3 regions of the Pseudactinotalea sp. Z1739 genome follow, and region 1 is predicted to be linked to each of the others. Evidence: predicted binding sites of a transcription regulator. Region 1 holds the regulator's gene; each other region holds the start of a gene.
What was found. The regulator LexA, encoded in region 1, represses DNA repair genes until DNA is damaged. The targets are predictions, from matches to a motif close to TCGAACANNTGTTCGA.
Positions count from the first base shown of each region.

Region 2: ACO0LV_RS08300 (DUF222 domain-containing protein) is a predicted target of LexA. The motif match lies at 2,324-2,339, and genes of this name have one in related genera.
Region 3: ACO0LV_RS06165 (DUF222 domain-containing protein) is a predicted target of LexA. The motif match lies at 2,391-2,406, and genes of this name have one in related genera.

Region 1 is NZ_JBMPQA010000007.1:144,545-148,709, reverse strand. Features, by position in the region: gene ACO0LV_RS11045 (metallophosphoesterase family protein) at 1-1,352, shown strand, start outside; gene lexA (transcriptional repressor LexA) at 1,330-2,067, opposite strand; gene ACO0LV_RS11035 (LysM peptidoglycan-binding domain-containing protein) at 2,441-2,950, shown strand; gene nrdR (transcriptional regulator NrdR) at 3,047-3,517, shown strand; gene ACO0LV_RS11025 (DUF5302 domain-containing protein) at 3,631-3,828, shown strand; gene serA (phosphoglycerate dehydrogenase) at 3,861-4,165, opposite strand, start outside.
Region 2 is NZ_JBMPQA010000005.1:116,672-120,836, forward strand. Features, by position in the region: gene ACO0LV_RS08295 (BTAD domain-containing putative transcriptional regulator) at 1-2,222, opposite strand, end outside; gene ACO0LV_RS08300 (DUF222 domain-containing protein) at 2,373-4,165, shown strand, end outside.
Region 3 is NZ_JBMPQA010000003.1:370,307-374,471, forward strand. Features, by position in the region: gene ACO0LV_RS06155 (phosphoketolase family protein) at 1-1,344, shown strand, start outside; gene ACO0LV_RS06160 (LppM family (lipo)protein) at 1,375-2,052, shown strand; gene ACO0LV_RS06165 (DUF222 domain-containing protein) at 2,428-3,777, shown strand; gene ACO0LV_RS06170 (amidase) at 4,045-4,165, opposite strand, start outside.

The DNA of each region.
Region 1 (4,165 bases):
CCTTCCGCACCGCTCCCACCGACGGGTCCTGGCAGCAGATCCATCTGGTGGCGCTGTCGGACTCCGAGACCGCTCCGGCTGGGCGGGTGACGCATCGCTCCTGGCCGGCCGGCCCCGGCGGGGAGTCCCGTCCCGACCCGCACGGTTTGTGGCGGGAGGCCTTCGGCGTGGCGGAGCACACTGCCGGCCGGCCCGTCCTGCGCTACCCGCTCACCAAGGCGGAGGGCTACCGGGCGGTGGTGAGCATGATCGCCCAGGAGGAGGCGGACCTCATCTTGCATCCCGGTGACCTGGTCGGCGGCGGGGGATACCAGCCCGCCTGGGATGAGTTCTTCACGATCAACGCCCCCTCGGGCCTGCTCTCGCGGGCACCGCTCCTGCCTGCGCTGGGAAACTGGGAGAACTTCGGCGCCCGCAACGGCCTGTACGGCACGCCGTCGGACCGTTCCCCGGTGGTGCGGGCCCGGGCCAAGTACCACGCCCACTTCCCGGGCCCGGACGGGGCGCGGGGCCGGGGCTACTACCGCCTCGACCACGGACCACTCACGATCCTGACGCTGGACTCCTCGAACGGGGAGCCCGACGACCATCGGTCCCGTTACGCCCGGCCCCTCACCGGGCGGGCCTACCGGGGCCCGGGCACCGATACCCAGGACCACTTCACCGCAACGGAGTACACCGCCGCCGGTGGCACGGACCTGAACGACATCGCCCCCGGCAGGCCGCAGTGGCGCTGGGCCGAAGAGAATCTGGCCGACGCCCGGGCGCAGGGCCGGATCATCCTGGTCCAGTTCCACCACGTGCCCTACTCCAGCGGTGCGCACGGCCTACCGATGGATCACGAGTTCTCTACCGGCCAGGGCGGAACCCCGATGCGCAGGTTCCATCGGATGTTCAGTGAATTCGGCGTGGCCGCGGTGCTCTGCGGGCACAGTGAACTGTTCGAGCGCTCGGTGGTGCCCGACGGCGACGAAGGCTCACCCGGGGTGCTCTACTACGACGTCGGTGTGGCCGGGGACAGCCTGGGTGGCGAACTGCGAGGGGGTGATGGGGAACTCCTGCGGTACAACCCGCACCGGGCCTGGACGGCCGACCAGGACGCTCCGGAGCGCTGGGAGGTGGCCGGCGACGGCAACCCGGTGCTGCGTGAGGGTGGCAAGCACTACGGCTACCTGGACATCAACCTCGAGCGCACCGGGACCGGAGCGCGGTTGACGCTGCAACCGATCCACGCCTTCCCGGTCCTGGACTCGCAGTACCGGGTGCTCCGGATCGAGCGACGCACCTACGACGACGAGGTGTGCCTGCGGATCGGACCGGACGGGCGGGTCACACCGAGCGCAGGACGCTGACCACCCGGCCCAGGATCTGGGCGTCGGATCCCTCGATCGGGGAGTAGGCGGAGTTGGCCGGCATCAGCCAGACCTCGCCCTCGGTGTGCTTGAGCGTCTTGACCGTGGCCTCACCGTCGATCATCGCCGCGACGATCTCACCGTTCTCGGCCACCGGCTGCTGACGCACCACGACGAAGTCGCCGTCGCAGATCGCGGCGTCGATCATCGAGTCGCCGGTGACCCTGAGCAGGAACAGGTCGCCGTCGCCGACCAATTGGCGCGGCAGCGGGAAGACGTCCTCCACCGACTGCTCGGCCAGCACAGGGCCGCCCGCCGCGATCCGCCCGACCACCGGGACGTAACTGGGCGAGGCGTCCACCTGCTCATCGGAGTCGGTGCTGAAGAACTGTTTCGGGCCGCGGGCCGAAGCCGGTGCCGGGCTCTCTTGCGCCGGCGCAGTGCCGTGGGGATCCAGGATCTCGATCGCGCGGGTGGAGATCGGGTCCCGGCGCAGGTACCCCTTCTCCTCCAGGACCTGGAGCTGGTACTTCACCGATGACGGGCTGGCCAGGCCCACGGCGGTGCCGATCTCGCGCATCGTCGGCGGGTACCCCTTGGTCTCGATGTTGGTGCGGATCGAGTCCATGATCCGCTGTTGCCGGACGGTCAGACCGGGGGAGTGGCCGGTCTGGTCCGGGTGCTGCCGGCTGGTGTCCTTGGGTCCCTCGGCCATCGTGTCCTCCTGCGGTTCGGTGCGGTTGCGAGCGGCTCTGCCATGGTCCCGTCACCGCGATGTCAGGGGTCGGTGGTGGGGTGTTCCCCATGACGTTCCCAAGCCTAGGCGTTACGGCGCCGAACAGGAAACATCTGTTCGACTGGCGTGTCGACTCTATCGAACGGCTGTGTTACTGTCCATACATGTGTTCGCAGAACATCAGTTCGAGGGTCGGTCGGTTGCCGGTCCCGGACGTGGCCCGAGGAGTAATCCGATGAGTGCACTGGCGATCCACCCCAGCCCCTCGACCCGGCGGGCCGCCCTGCGGCGGTCGCGGACGCGCCCCTGCGGGCACGCCGGCCCTGCACGTAACTCGACCTGTCACCTCAGCGTGGTTCCCGCAGTCTTCTCGGCGCCCGGAGCGGCTCCGGCCCCGGAGGCCCCGAAGGCTGCGCCGCAGAGCGACGTGCCGCGGGCCCTCGTACCCCAGCAGACCGAGGGCTCGGGCGGCCGGACCCGTCCCGTGACGCCCCTGGTGACGGCACCGGTTCGCCCGGCGGTACCGGTTCGTCCGGCGGCGCCGGTGCGCCCGGCCAGGGCGCGCGAACACGCCCCCCTGCGGCTGACCACCCGCGGACGGCGGGTGCTGGTCGCGCTTGGCTTCGCGCTGGCGATCGCCGTGGGCGGCGGGCTCGGCACCCTGCTGGCGCCGGAGGCGCAGACGCCGGCAGAGGTCTCCACCGTGGTGGTCCAGCCGGGCGAGAGCCTGTGGGTGATCGCGAGTGAGATCGCCGATCCGGGGCAGGACGTGCGCCAGGTGGTGGAGACCATCCGCGGCATGAACGGGCTGGAGCGCTCCACCGTGCACGCCGGTCAGGAGTTGAGCGTCCCGCAGGGCTGAGGAACCCGCTGGAGGGCGACGTCCCACACCGGAAGCCAGATGTGGCATTGTGTGTGCACCGAGCACGCCGTCACCAAGCCGGGAAGGGACGCGCCGATGCATTGTCCGTACTGCCGTAACCCCGACTCGCGGGTGGTGGACTCCCGCACCGCCGACGACGGCGGCAGTATCCGCCGCCGCCGGCACTGTCCCGAGTGCTCGCGCCGCTTCACCACGGTGGAGAGCACCAGCCTCACGGTGATCAAGCGATCGGGGGCGATGGAGCCGTTCAGCCGGGAGAAGGTCGTGGCCGGTGTGAGCAAGGCGTGTCAGGGTCGCCCGGTCTCCGCCGATGACCTGGCGCTGCTGGCCCAGCAGGTGGAGGAGTCCATCCGCGCCACCGGCGTGGCCGAGATCGACTCCCACGAGGTCGGATTGGCGACCTTGGGGCCGCTGCGGGCGCTGGACGAGGTGGCGTACCTGCGCTTTGCCAGCGTCTACCAGAACTTCACCTCCCTCGAGGACTTCGAGGCCGCGATCACCGCGCTGAAGTTGGACCGCAATCCTGCCTCGGAGCAGTACGCCTGAGGGTGCATGGCCGGGGTTTATCCGCTGGCGTGTTCGCGCCGGACCCGGCAAGGTTGAGGATGAGCCACCCGGGACGCGGTCCCGGTCCGTGGTGAGTTCAGGGAGGACTGTTGATGTCATCGAAGAAGAACGGATCCGAAGGTCCCGATCGGCCGATGGCCGATGCCAAGGCGAAGATGCGCGAGGCGCTCGATCGCAAGAACGCGGGTGACCACCCCACCGCAGATGGAGTCCGGAACACCGGTTCGGTGCACGGGCCGGAGGTGGTCGGCGAGCCCAAGCGGACATTCCGGCCGCGTAAGACCGGCTGAGTTCCTCGCTCGGCGCCCGGTCCGAAGCGAGCCTAGACCGACCCGTTGAGCTCGCGGACACTGATGGTGCCCTCGATCTCACGAAGGTGGTCCCTTGCCTGCCGCGGCAGGGTGCCGCTGATGTCGGTCACCGAGTAACCCACGTCACCGGTGGTGGCGAGCATCTGGGAATCGATGTTCGCCCCACCGGAGGACAACGCCTGGTTCACCGCGGCCAGCACGCCGGGCACGTTCCGGTGCAGGTGGGCGATGCGCTGGCGGCCCGGCCCGGGCGTGTCCAACGTGAGCCTGGGCAGGTTCACGCTCAGGGCTGTGGAGCCCGAGCGCATGTAGTCGC
Region 2 (4,165 bases), on a different contig from region 1:
CGGTCCGAGGCCAGCCCGGCCATGTTGTTCAGGGTCAGGGCCTGCCCGGCCTTGTCCCGCAGGCCCTTGCGGATCTGCCACGCCTGGTGCAGCAGGTCCTCCGCAGCGGGCCGGTCGCCGTCGTCCCAGGCCAGGCCACCGGCGGCGTGCAGGGCGGCCCCTCGTACAGCCGGGTCGGCATCGTCGCCCGCCTCGAGGAGCTGGCGCAACCAGCGGCGTCCCTCGGTATGCATGCGCCGCCGCATCCAGAACGGCGACAGCGCCGCCGTCATCGAGAGGCCCCGCTGCGGATCGGTTTCCACCGCGTGGGCCAACCCCGCGCGAAGGTCCGCATCGAGTTCAGCCAGGCCGGCCAGTGCCGGTGCCTCGCCGGGGCCGCCCACGTGCGTCACGGCCTCCCGGACCTGGTGGTGCAGGTACTCCAGATGGCGGGTCTGCAGTTCCGGTGGGGCGTGACCCAGGCGAGAGAGCACCTGTGGCGCAGAACGGCGTACCGGGGGCAGTAACGAGTACCGACCGCGTTCTCCGCTGAGGTCGGCGACCACCACGGCCGCGTGCGTGAGTTCGGCGAGGAGCGCGGGAAGGTCCCCGCCCGGCACCGTCGAGTCGGAGCAGACCGCCTCGATCGCCTTGACCCCCACCGGGCTGCGGAAGATGCGCATGCGGCTCAGCAACTCCCGGGCCGCAGGCCGCAGGTGCTCCAGCGTCCCGGTCAGCGCCACCTCCATGGACTGGTGCCGGGTGGGCCGGTCCCGTTCCGAAGCAGCCGAACCCAGGTTCCGGTGCAACTGGTCGATCACGTCCGAGACGGTGAGCACGCCGCACTGCGCGGCGGCCAGTTCGATGGCCAGCGGAAGGCCGCCGAGCAGGGTGGCCACCTCCCGCAGGCGAGGATCGTCGTCGTCCGGCAGCACGGTGCCGGGGCCCGCTTGGCGGGCCCGCTCCAGGAACAGCCGCACCGCCTCCGGTGCGCCCGTCCCGTCTCCGGAGACCTCCAGCATGGGCGTGACCCACACCGACTCACCGACGACGTTCAATGGGATCCTGCTGGTGGCGAGAACCCGGACGCGGGGGCAGGCGGCGAGCAGACCCGATACGAGGTCCGCCACCGCCTCGGCCACGTGCTCGCAGTTGTCGAGCACGAGCAATTGCTCCCGGGTGTCGAGCGCAGCCGCGACCCCCTCGACGTCGGCAGCGGAGATACCCAGAGCAGCCGCGACGACGGAGGGAACCAGCGCGGGATCCTCCAGGGCCTCGAACGAGGCGAAGACGACGCCGTGGTTGAAGTGAGCCGCCGACGCCTCCGCCGCGGCCACGCTCAGCCGGGTCTTGCCCACCCCGCCCAGGCCGGTGAGGGTAGTGAGCCGGTGCCGGCCGATCAGGGCGGTGAGTGCCTCGATCTCTGCGGATCGCCCGACGAAGGAGGTCGCGAACACCGGCAGGTCGACGTTTGCCGCGGCCGGTGGATCCAAGGCCGGGTCGTGCCGCAGGATCTGCTCCTGGAGCCGGCGCAGCGCCGCAGTCGGCTGCACGCCCAGTTCCTCATCCAGTGCCGCCACGGCGCGGTGGTAGGTCTGCAGGGCATCACCCTGCCGCCCGTTCCAGTACTGGGCGGTGATCAGCAGACTCCAGACGCGTTCATCGAACGGGCGCTCCACGGTGAGTGCGGACAGGTCGCCGGTGTCGGTGTTCGCGCCCTGCGTGCGCATCTGCAGTTCGGCCAGGTCCACGTTGAGTTCACTGCGCTGGGTCAGTATCCGCTCGATCTCGGCGGTGGCGCCGGAGCGGACATCGGCCAGCGGCAGACCCCGCCAGAGGCTCCTCGCCGCCCGTAGATCGTGTCCGGCCCGTTCCAGGTCGCCGGAGCGGAGGGCCTCCCGACCGGATCTGGTGTGCCGGTCGAATTCGGCGATATCGACCTGCTCCCGGGAGATCGCGAGCCGGTACCCGGTGCCGATCCGCTCGAGCAGATCGGGTCGGCCGAACATCCTGCGCAGATGGGACACGTGCACCCGCAACGCGCTCTCCGCTGTCGCCGGCGGAGCGCCGTCCCAGACGAGTTCACACAGCAGGTCCACGCTCAGCACCTCACCCGGATGCTGGGCGAGGACCGCCAGCAGCGCCCGCCGGATCGGCCCGGTGATCGGCCGTTCCTCGCCGTCGATCCAGACCTGGAGCGGTCCGAGCAGCGCGATGTGCACGTCACTGCCGACCTTGCTCATCAATCGATTCAAGCATGTCGGGCTGCTCCGGGGGCAGGGAACGGGTGCTGATCGCGGAGTGGATGTGGTGCGGAGATCTGGCGGATTGCAGGGCATCCAGATCGTACGCACGTTCTATGAATGTCAGTGGTGGGGTCTAGCGTGGTCTTCATGTCCACCACATCAGCGCCGAGTACGGGGGATTCCTTCCCTGGATGGGGGCCCGCGGCACGAGAGGCCGCCGCCCGGTACCTCGGCGCGCCGGTGGCCGGGTGGGAGCGGTTCAAGCGCCTGAAGACCTACCTCGATGCCGCCCCGGATGATCCGGGTGTGCTGATCGAGATGGCCGCCGCGTGCGGGCAGGTGCGGTCCAATATCGACGGGATCGAGTCCGAGATCCTGCAGGCCCTGTTGCGGGTCCCTTCGCGGTCGGGCTGGGGTGAGGAGATCGCCGCACGGATGGCGCTGTCGACCCGGGCGGCCGAGGGACGGTTGGATCGTGCCGCGGCGTTGGATCAGTACTCAGAGGTGCACTTCGCCTTACTCGGTGGCGAGATCGATCTCCCGAAAGTCCGGGTGTTCATCGATGCGGTCAAGACGTTGCCGACGGGACAGGGGCGGGCGATTCACCGCACGATCCTGCCTGATGCGCCGGAATTGACCGTGGGCCAGCTGCGGCACCGGTTGCAGGCGGCGGCATTGGCGGTAGATGCCGAGAACGCCCAGGCGCGCCACGAAGAAGCGGTCAAGGACCGGTATGTGCGCGCCGAGCCGACCGAGGATGGGATGGCGTACCTGACGTTCTACCTACCGGCAGTGGACGCGGCGGCGGCGATGAGTGTGCTCGACGCGCTGGCGGTGAAGGACGGGCCGGAGGATGAGCGTCCGATCGCCGCGCGTCGGGTGGATGCGTTCATGGGGATCATCCGCCAGATTCTCAGTAGCGGGACCACTCCAGAGGGGCAGGACCTTCCCACCCAGCACCGTAAGCGCCCGCAGATGGTCTTCACCGTGGCCCAATCCACCCTCGACGGAGACGATGATGCTCCGGGGTATCTGGCCGGGCACGGGCCGTTGCCCGCCGACATCATCCGTCATCTCGTTGGCACCGCCGATATCACCAGCCGGGTGGTGCACACGGATCCGCTCGATGGCACCGCACACCCGCCGCCGGCGGCAGCACAGCACACCACCGGGGAGCGGGCTGCGCTGCGGCGAACCGCGCCGGAGCAATGCGCACCGGAACGCGTCCAGCCGGAGCACGGCGTACCGGAGGGCGTCCCATCACAGCAGGGTGTACCGGAGCGCGTCCCACCGCAGCCATGCCTACCCGACGATCCGGCGGCAGCGTTAGCCGCGATGGGGGTCCTCGCGTGTGACTCCTACCAGCCCGGGGCGGCGCTACGGGAGTTCATCCTCGCCCGCGATGTCACCTGCAGGTTCCCGACCTGTCGCCAGCCAGGGCGGCGCTGCCAGATCGACCACATCGTTCCGTTCACCTCCGACCGGCCGGCGTGGGCACAGACGCATCAGGACAATCTGCACCTGCTGTGCGCACGCCACCACGGGCTGAAGACCGCCGGAGCCTGGAGCGTCACTCGTGAGCCGGCCACCGGTGACACCCACTGGACCTCCCCGCTCGGCTACACCTACACCCGCGCCGCGCAGGTCGTCGACCCCGCCCATGGCCTACCGGTCCTGCATCGGCAGCTCCAGGCGATGCGTGTCGAGCACGCCGACCAGCCCGAGATGTTCACCGAGTCCGCCCCCCTGTCACCCGGGGTAGTCAGCGAAGTCGAATGGGCACGAGCGATGTGCCGAACCCCTGCCCATGCCCGGCCCGGCGTCTGTGATTGCGCCGAACGCGCCGAGGACATCACCGCCATCCTCGCCCGGCTGCAACCGCCGGATCCGCCCGATCTGCCCGATCAACCAGGCGCGGCCGGCTCGCCCGAGTTACCCCA
Region 3 (4,165 bases), on a different contig from region 1:
GGGCTCCTGCTACGCGACCTGCGCCTGCCCGATCACCGCGATTTCGCCGTCGACGTTCCCGCCCCCGGCGCGCGCATCGATGAGCCCACCAAGGTGCTGGGACGGTGGCTGACCGAGGTGATCCGGGCCAACCCGGACAACTTCCGCATCTTCGGCCCGGACGAGACGGCCTCGAACCGGTTGTCGGGGGTCTACGACGTCACCGCGAAGCAGTGGAACGCCGAGTACCGCGACATCGATGAGGACGATGATCTGGCACCCAGCGGCCGGGTGGTGGAGATGCTGTCGGAGCACATGTGCCAGGGATGGCTGGAGGGCTACCTGCTGAGCGGCCGGCACGGGATGCTGAACTCCTACGAGGCGTTCATCCACATCGTCGACTCGATGTTCAACCAACACGCCAAGTGGCTCAAGGTCACCCAGGAGATCCCGTGGCGGGCACCGATACCGTCGCTGAACTACCTGCTGTCCTCGCACGTGTGGCGCCAGGACCACAACGGCTTCTCCCACCAGGACCCCGGCTTCATCGACCATGTGATGAACAAGAAGGCGGAGGTGGTACGGGTGTACCTGCCACCGGACGCGAACACGTTGCTGAGCGTCTACGACCGGATCCTGGGCACCCGGGACTTCGTCAACGTGGTGGTGGCCGGCAAGCAACCCGGTCCGCAGTGGCTGGACATGGAGGCCGCGATCGCCCACTGCGCCCGCGGCGTGGGCGTGTGGGACTGGGCCGGCTCCGAGGTGGAAGGGCAGGACCCGGACGTGGTGCTGGCCTGCGCCGGGGACATTCCCACCATCGAGACCCTGGCTGCGGCCGGCCTGCTGCGCGAGTACCTGCCGGACCTGAAGGTGCGGGTGGTGAACGTGGTGGACCTGATGCGCCTGCAGGATGACCGGGAGCACTCGCACGGGATGTCCGACCGCGACTTCGACACGGTGTTCACCAAGGACAAGCCGATCCTCTTCGCCTACCACGGCTACCCGTGGCTGATCCATCGACTGACCTACCGGCGCACGAACCACCCGAACCTGCACGTGCGCGGATACAAGGAGGAGGGCACCACCACGACACCGTTCGACATGGTGATGCTCAACGACTTGGACCGCTACCACCTGGTGATGGACGTGATCGACCGGGTGCCGCAGTTGGGCAGCCGGTACGCCGGATTGCGCCAGGAGATGGGCGATGCCCGCCTGAAGGCCCGGCAGTACACCCGCGACCACGGTGTGGACATCCCCGAGGTAGCCGACTGGGTGTGGCCGGACGCGGCCGACTCGGGCACCGTCTCCGGCTCGAACGCCCAAGCGGCTGCGACCGATACCGGCGCGGACCACGGCTGAGCCGTCGCCGCACGATGGCACACTCGAGGAATGACTTCGCGGATCTGGCGCCCGGTAGGCGCAGTCCTGCTCGCGCTCGTGGTGCTCACCGGCTGCGTGCGGCTGGACGGCGGGGTGACCATCAGCACCGATGACACCCTGTCCGGTGACGTTGTGGTCGCCGTCAGCCAGGCCTGGGCCGAGGCCAATGGTCAGGATCCCTACGCGCTGCAGCGCATCCTGGACGAGGAGATCGCCGCGGCCCCGGATGCCGGCATCGCCGCGGAGCCGTTCGAGGACGGCGAGTACATCGGGGCCACGTTGACGCTGACGGACGTGCCGATCGAGCGGATCGAGGAGTCCACCTCCGGCGCACTGATCGTCGCCGCCGAGGAGGACGGACACATCGTGGCCGGGCGGTTCGGTGACCTCGACCTCACCGCACCGGACGGCGCCGAGGGGGACGATCAGGTCGCCACGCCGTGGTTGATCGACTTGTCGGTGACGTTCCCGGAGGCTGTCACCGACCACGACGGCACCCTGGTGGGCCGCACCGTCTCCTGGGACCTGGAGCCCGGTGATGACACGCTCTTCGCCACCACCGCAGGCAGCGGCTTCTCCCTACCGGTTCCGGTTCCGGTGCTGCTGTTCGGGCTGCTGCTGGTGGGGACCGGCCTCTGGCTCGTCATCAGCCGACGACGGCGACAGGCAGCGGGCGAGCAGCACTGACTTGCCGTAGGTGACCGGCCCGGGCGGGCAGCCGACCCGTGCAGCGAACGGTACTCGGTGTGCTGTGAGGATGGAGGAAGGGCCGGCCTCTGGGGGGACCGGGCCTTGTGGCCCGAGTGGCTACCTCAACCCTGCTCGACTGGGTGCACGCGTCCTGTCCGGCGTCGGTGGCCGAGCCCGATGACGAGAGCCCTGAGGCGGGGGTCGGTGGCCGAGTCCGATGACGAGAGCCCTGAGGCGGGCGTCGGCGACCTCCCGGTCTCTCACCCGAGCGTTCAACTGCACAGTTATCCCCAGGCCGGGTGTACCCGCGTAGCTATCCACAGCGCCGGAGTGATTCGAACGTTTGTCGGAGGTGGGTTGTAGGTTCGACTCATGTCCATCACCCAGGTCCCACCGATGATCCAGGCGCCGGCCGCGTTGGCTCAGGTCGCTTCGGTCGTTGGGGAGATGGCTGCCGGTGGGTGGTGGCGGGTGGGTGAGTCCGATCTGGGCGAGGCGTTGGCGCAGGCGGGTCGGATCCGTCACGAGGTGGCCCGGCTGGAGGCACACGCCGCGGCCGAAGCGATCGCTCGCGGGTTGCCCGCAGGCCAGGGAATGACGGCGGTGGACTACCTGGTCAAGGTGGCCAGCCAGTACGCCCCGGCGCCACCGCGGGGGCAAGCGATCCACACCGCGCGCATCGCCGAAACGATCAACAACCCCTCCCCCGGTGTGGAGAACACCCTGGCCGGGTTCGATGCCGGACTGATCAGCACCTCCAAGGCCTCAGCGATCATTCAGTTCCACCACGAGGTGGAACCGATCTCCGAGGCCGAGGCGCTTGCCACCACGATGAAGACGATCAACGAAGGAGCGACCGACCAGGTCCAACCTCCCGACCCGAACGACCAGGACGACCAGGACGACCAGGTCGACCAGGGCGATGACGGGGATGCCGCCGAAGGACCTGGCGGGCCACCGGTGCGCCGATGCGGGTGGACCGACCGGCAGCTGGCGCTCCTGCTGCGCCGGGCACGGCGAACCATCAAACCACCTAAGGACTTGGAAGCCGAGGAGAACGGGCAACGAATCCGCCGAGCCCTCTACACCCTGCCCGCAGCCGGCGGGATGACCGAGTACCGGGTCTTCCTCGACCCCGAAGGGGCGGCCATCATCGACGCCACCTTGTCAGCGCTGTCCAAACCGCAGCCGGCCGAGGACGGCACGCCCGATCCGCGCAGCGCACCCCGCCGCCGGGCCGACGCCCTGGTGACCATCATCCAACGGGGCGTAGCCGCCCCCGAGGGAACCCCCCAGACCACCAAGGCCCAAGTGTTCGTCACCATCCCCCTAAGTGACCTACAGTCCAAGACCAACGGCGCCGGCATCACGATGACCGGGCAGGTGCTCTCCCCTGAAACCGTGCGGCGCATGGCCTGCGACGCCTCGATCATCCCCGCAGTGCTGGGCACCGAGGGCGAAATCCTCGACCAGGGCCGCGACGAGCGCCTGTTCACCCGCGCCCAACAACGAGCCCTGTGGCATCGCGACAAGGGATGCTCATTCCCAGGCTGCACCATCCCCGCTCAGTGGTGCCAAGCCCACCACGTCCAGTTCTGGGCCCACGGCGGACACACCAACCTGGACAACGCAGCCCTGCTCTGCCAACGCCACCACACCCACGTCCACAGCAATGACCTAACCGCCACCGTCACACCCACCGGAGTCACCTGGCACACCTGAACACCCCGCCCCACACCCGGCCACCACCGCCGGGCCCATGGCATGCGCAGAGACCGGAATGCGGGCGGGGTGGAACAGGGCAGGAGCAGAGCAGCAGCAGAGCAGAGCAGCAGCAGAGCAGGAGCAGGAGCAGGAGCAGGAGCAGGAGCGATGCTCACACTCCGGCGCCCAGACGGAGCGAATCACGACGCACCCTTGCGCCAGACATCAATGACACTCCACACCGCAACGACAAGGCGCCCCAAGAGCGGCGCAAACCGGGCAGCGTCACTGGAGTACGGCCCGGCGGTGCGCCCAGGGGGCGGCGCGCTCCAGGTCCGCGGCCAGGGACAGCAGCACGTCCTCACCCCCGGGTGCCACCGAGGCCAGCGTGACGCCGAAGGGCAAT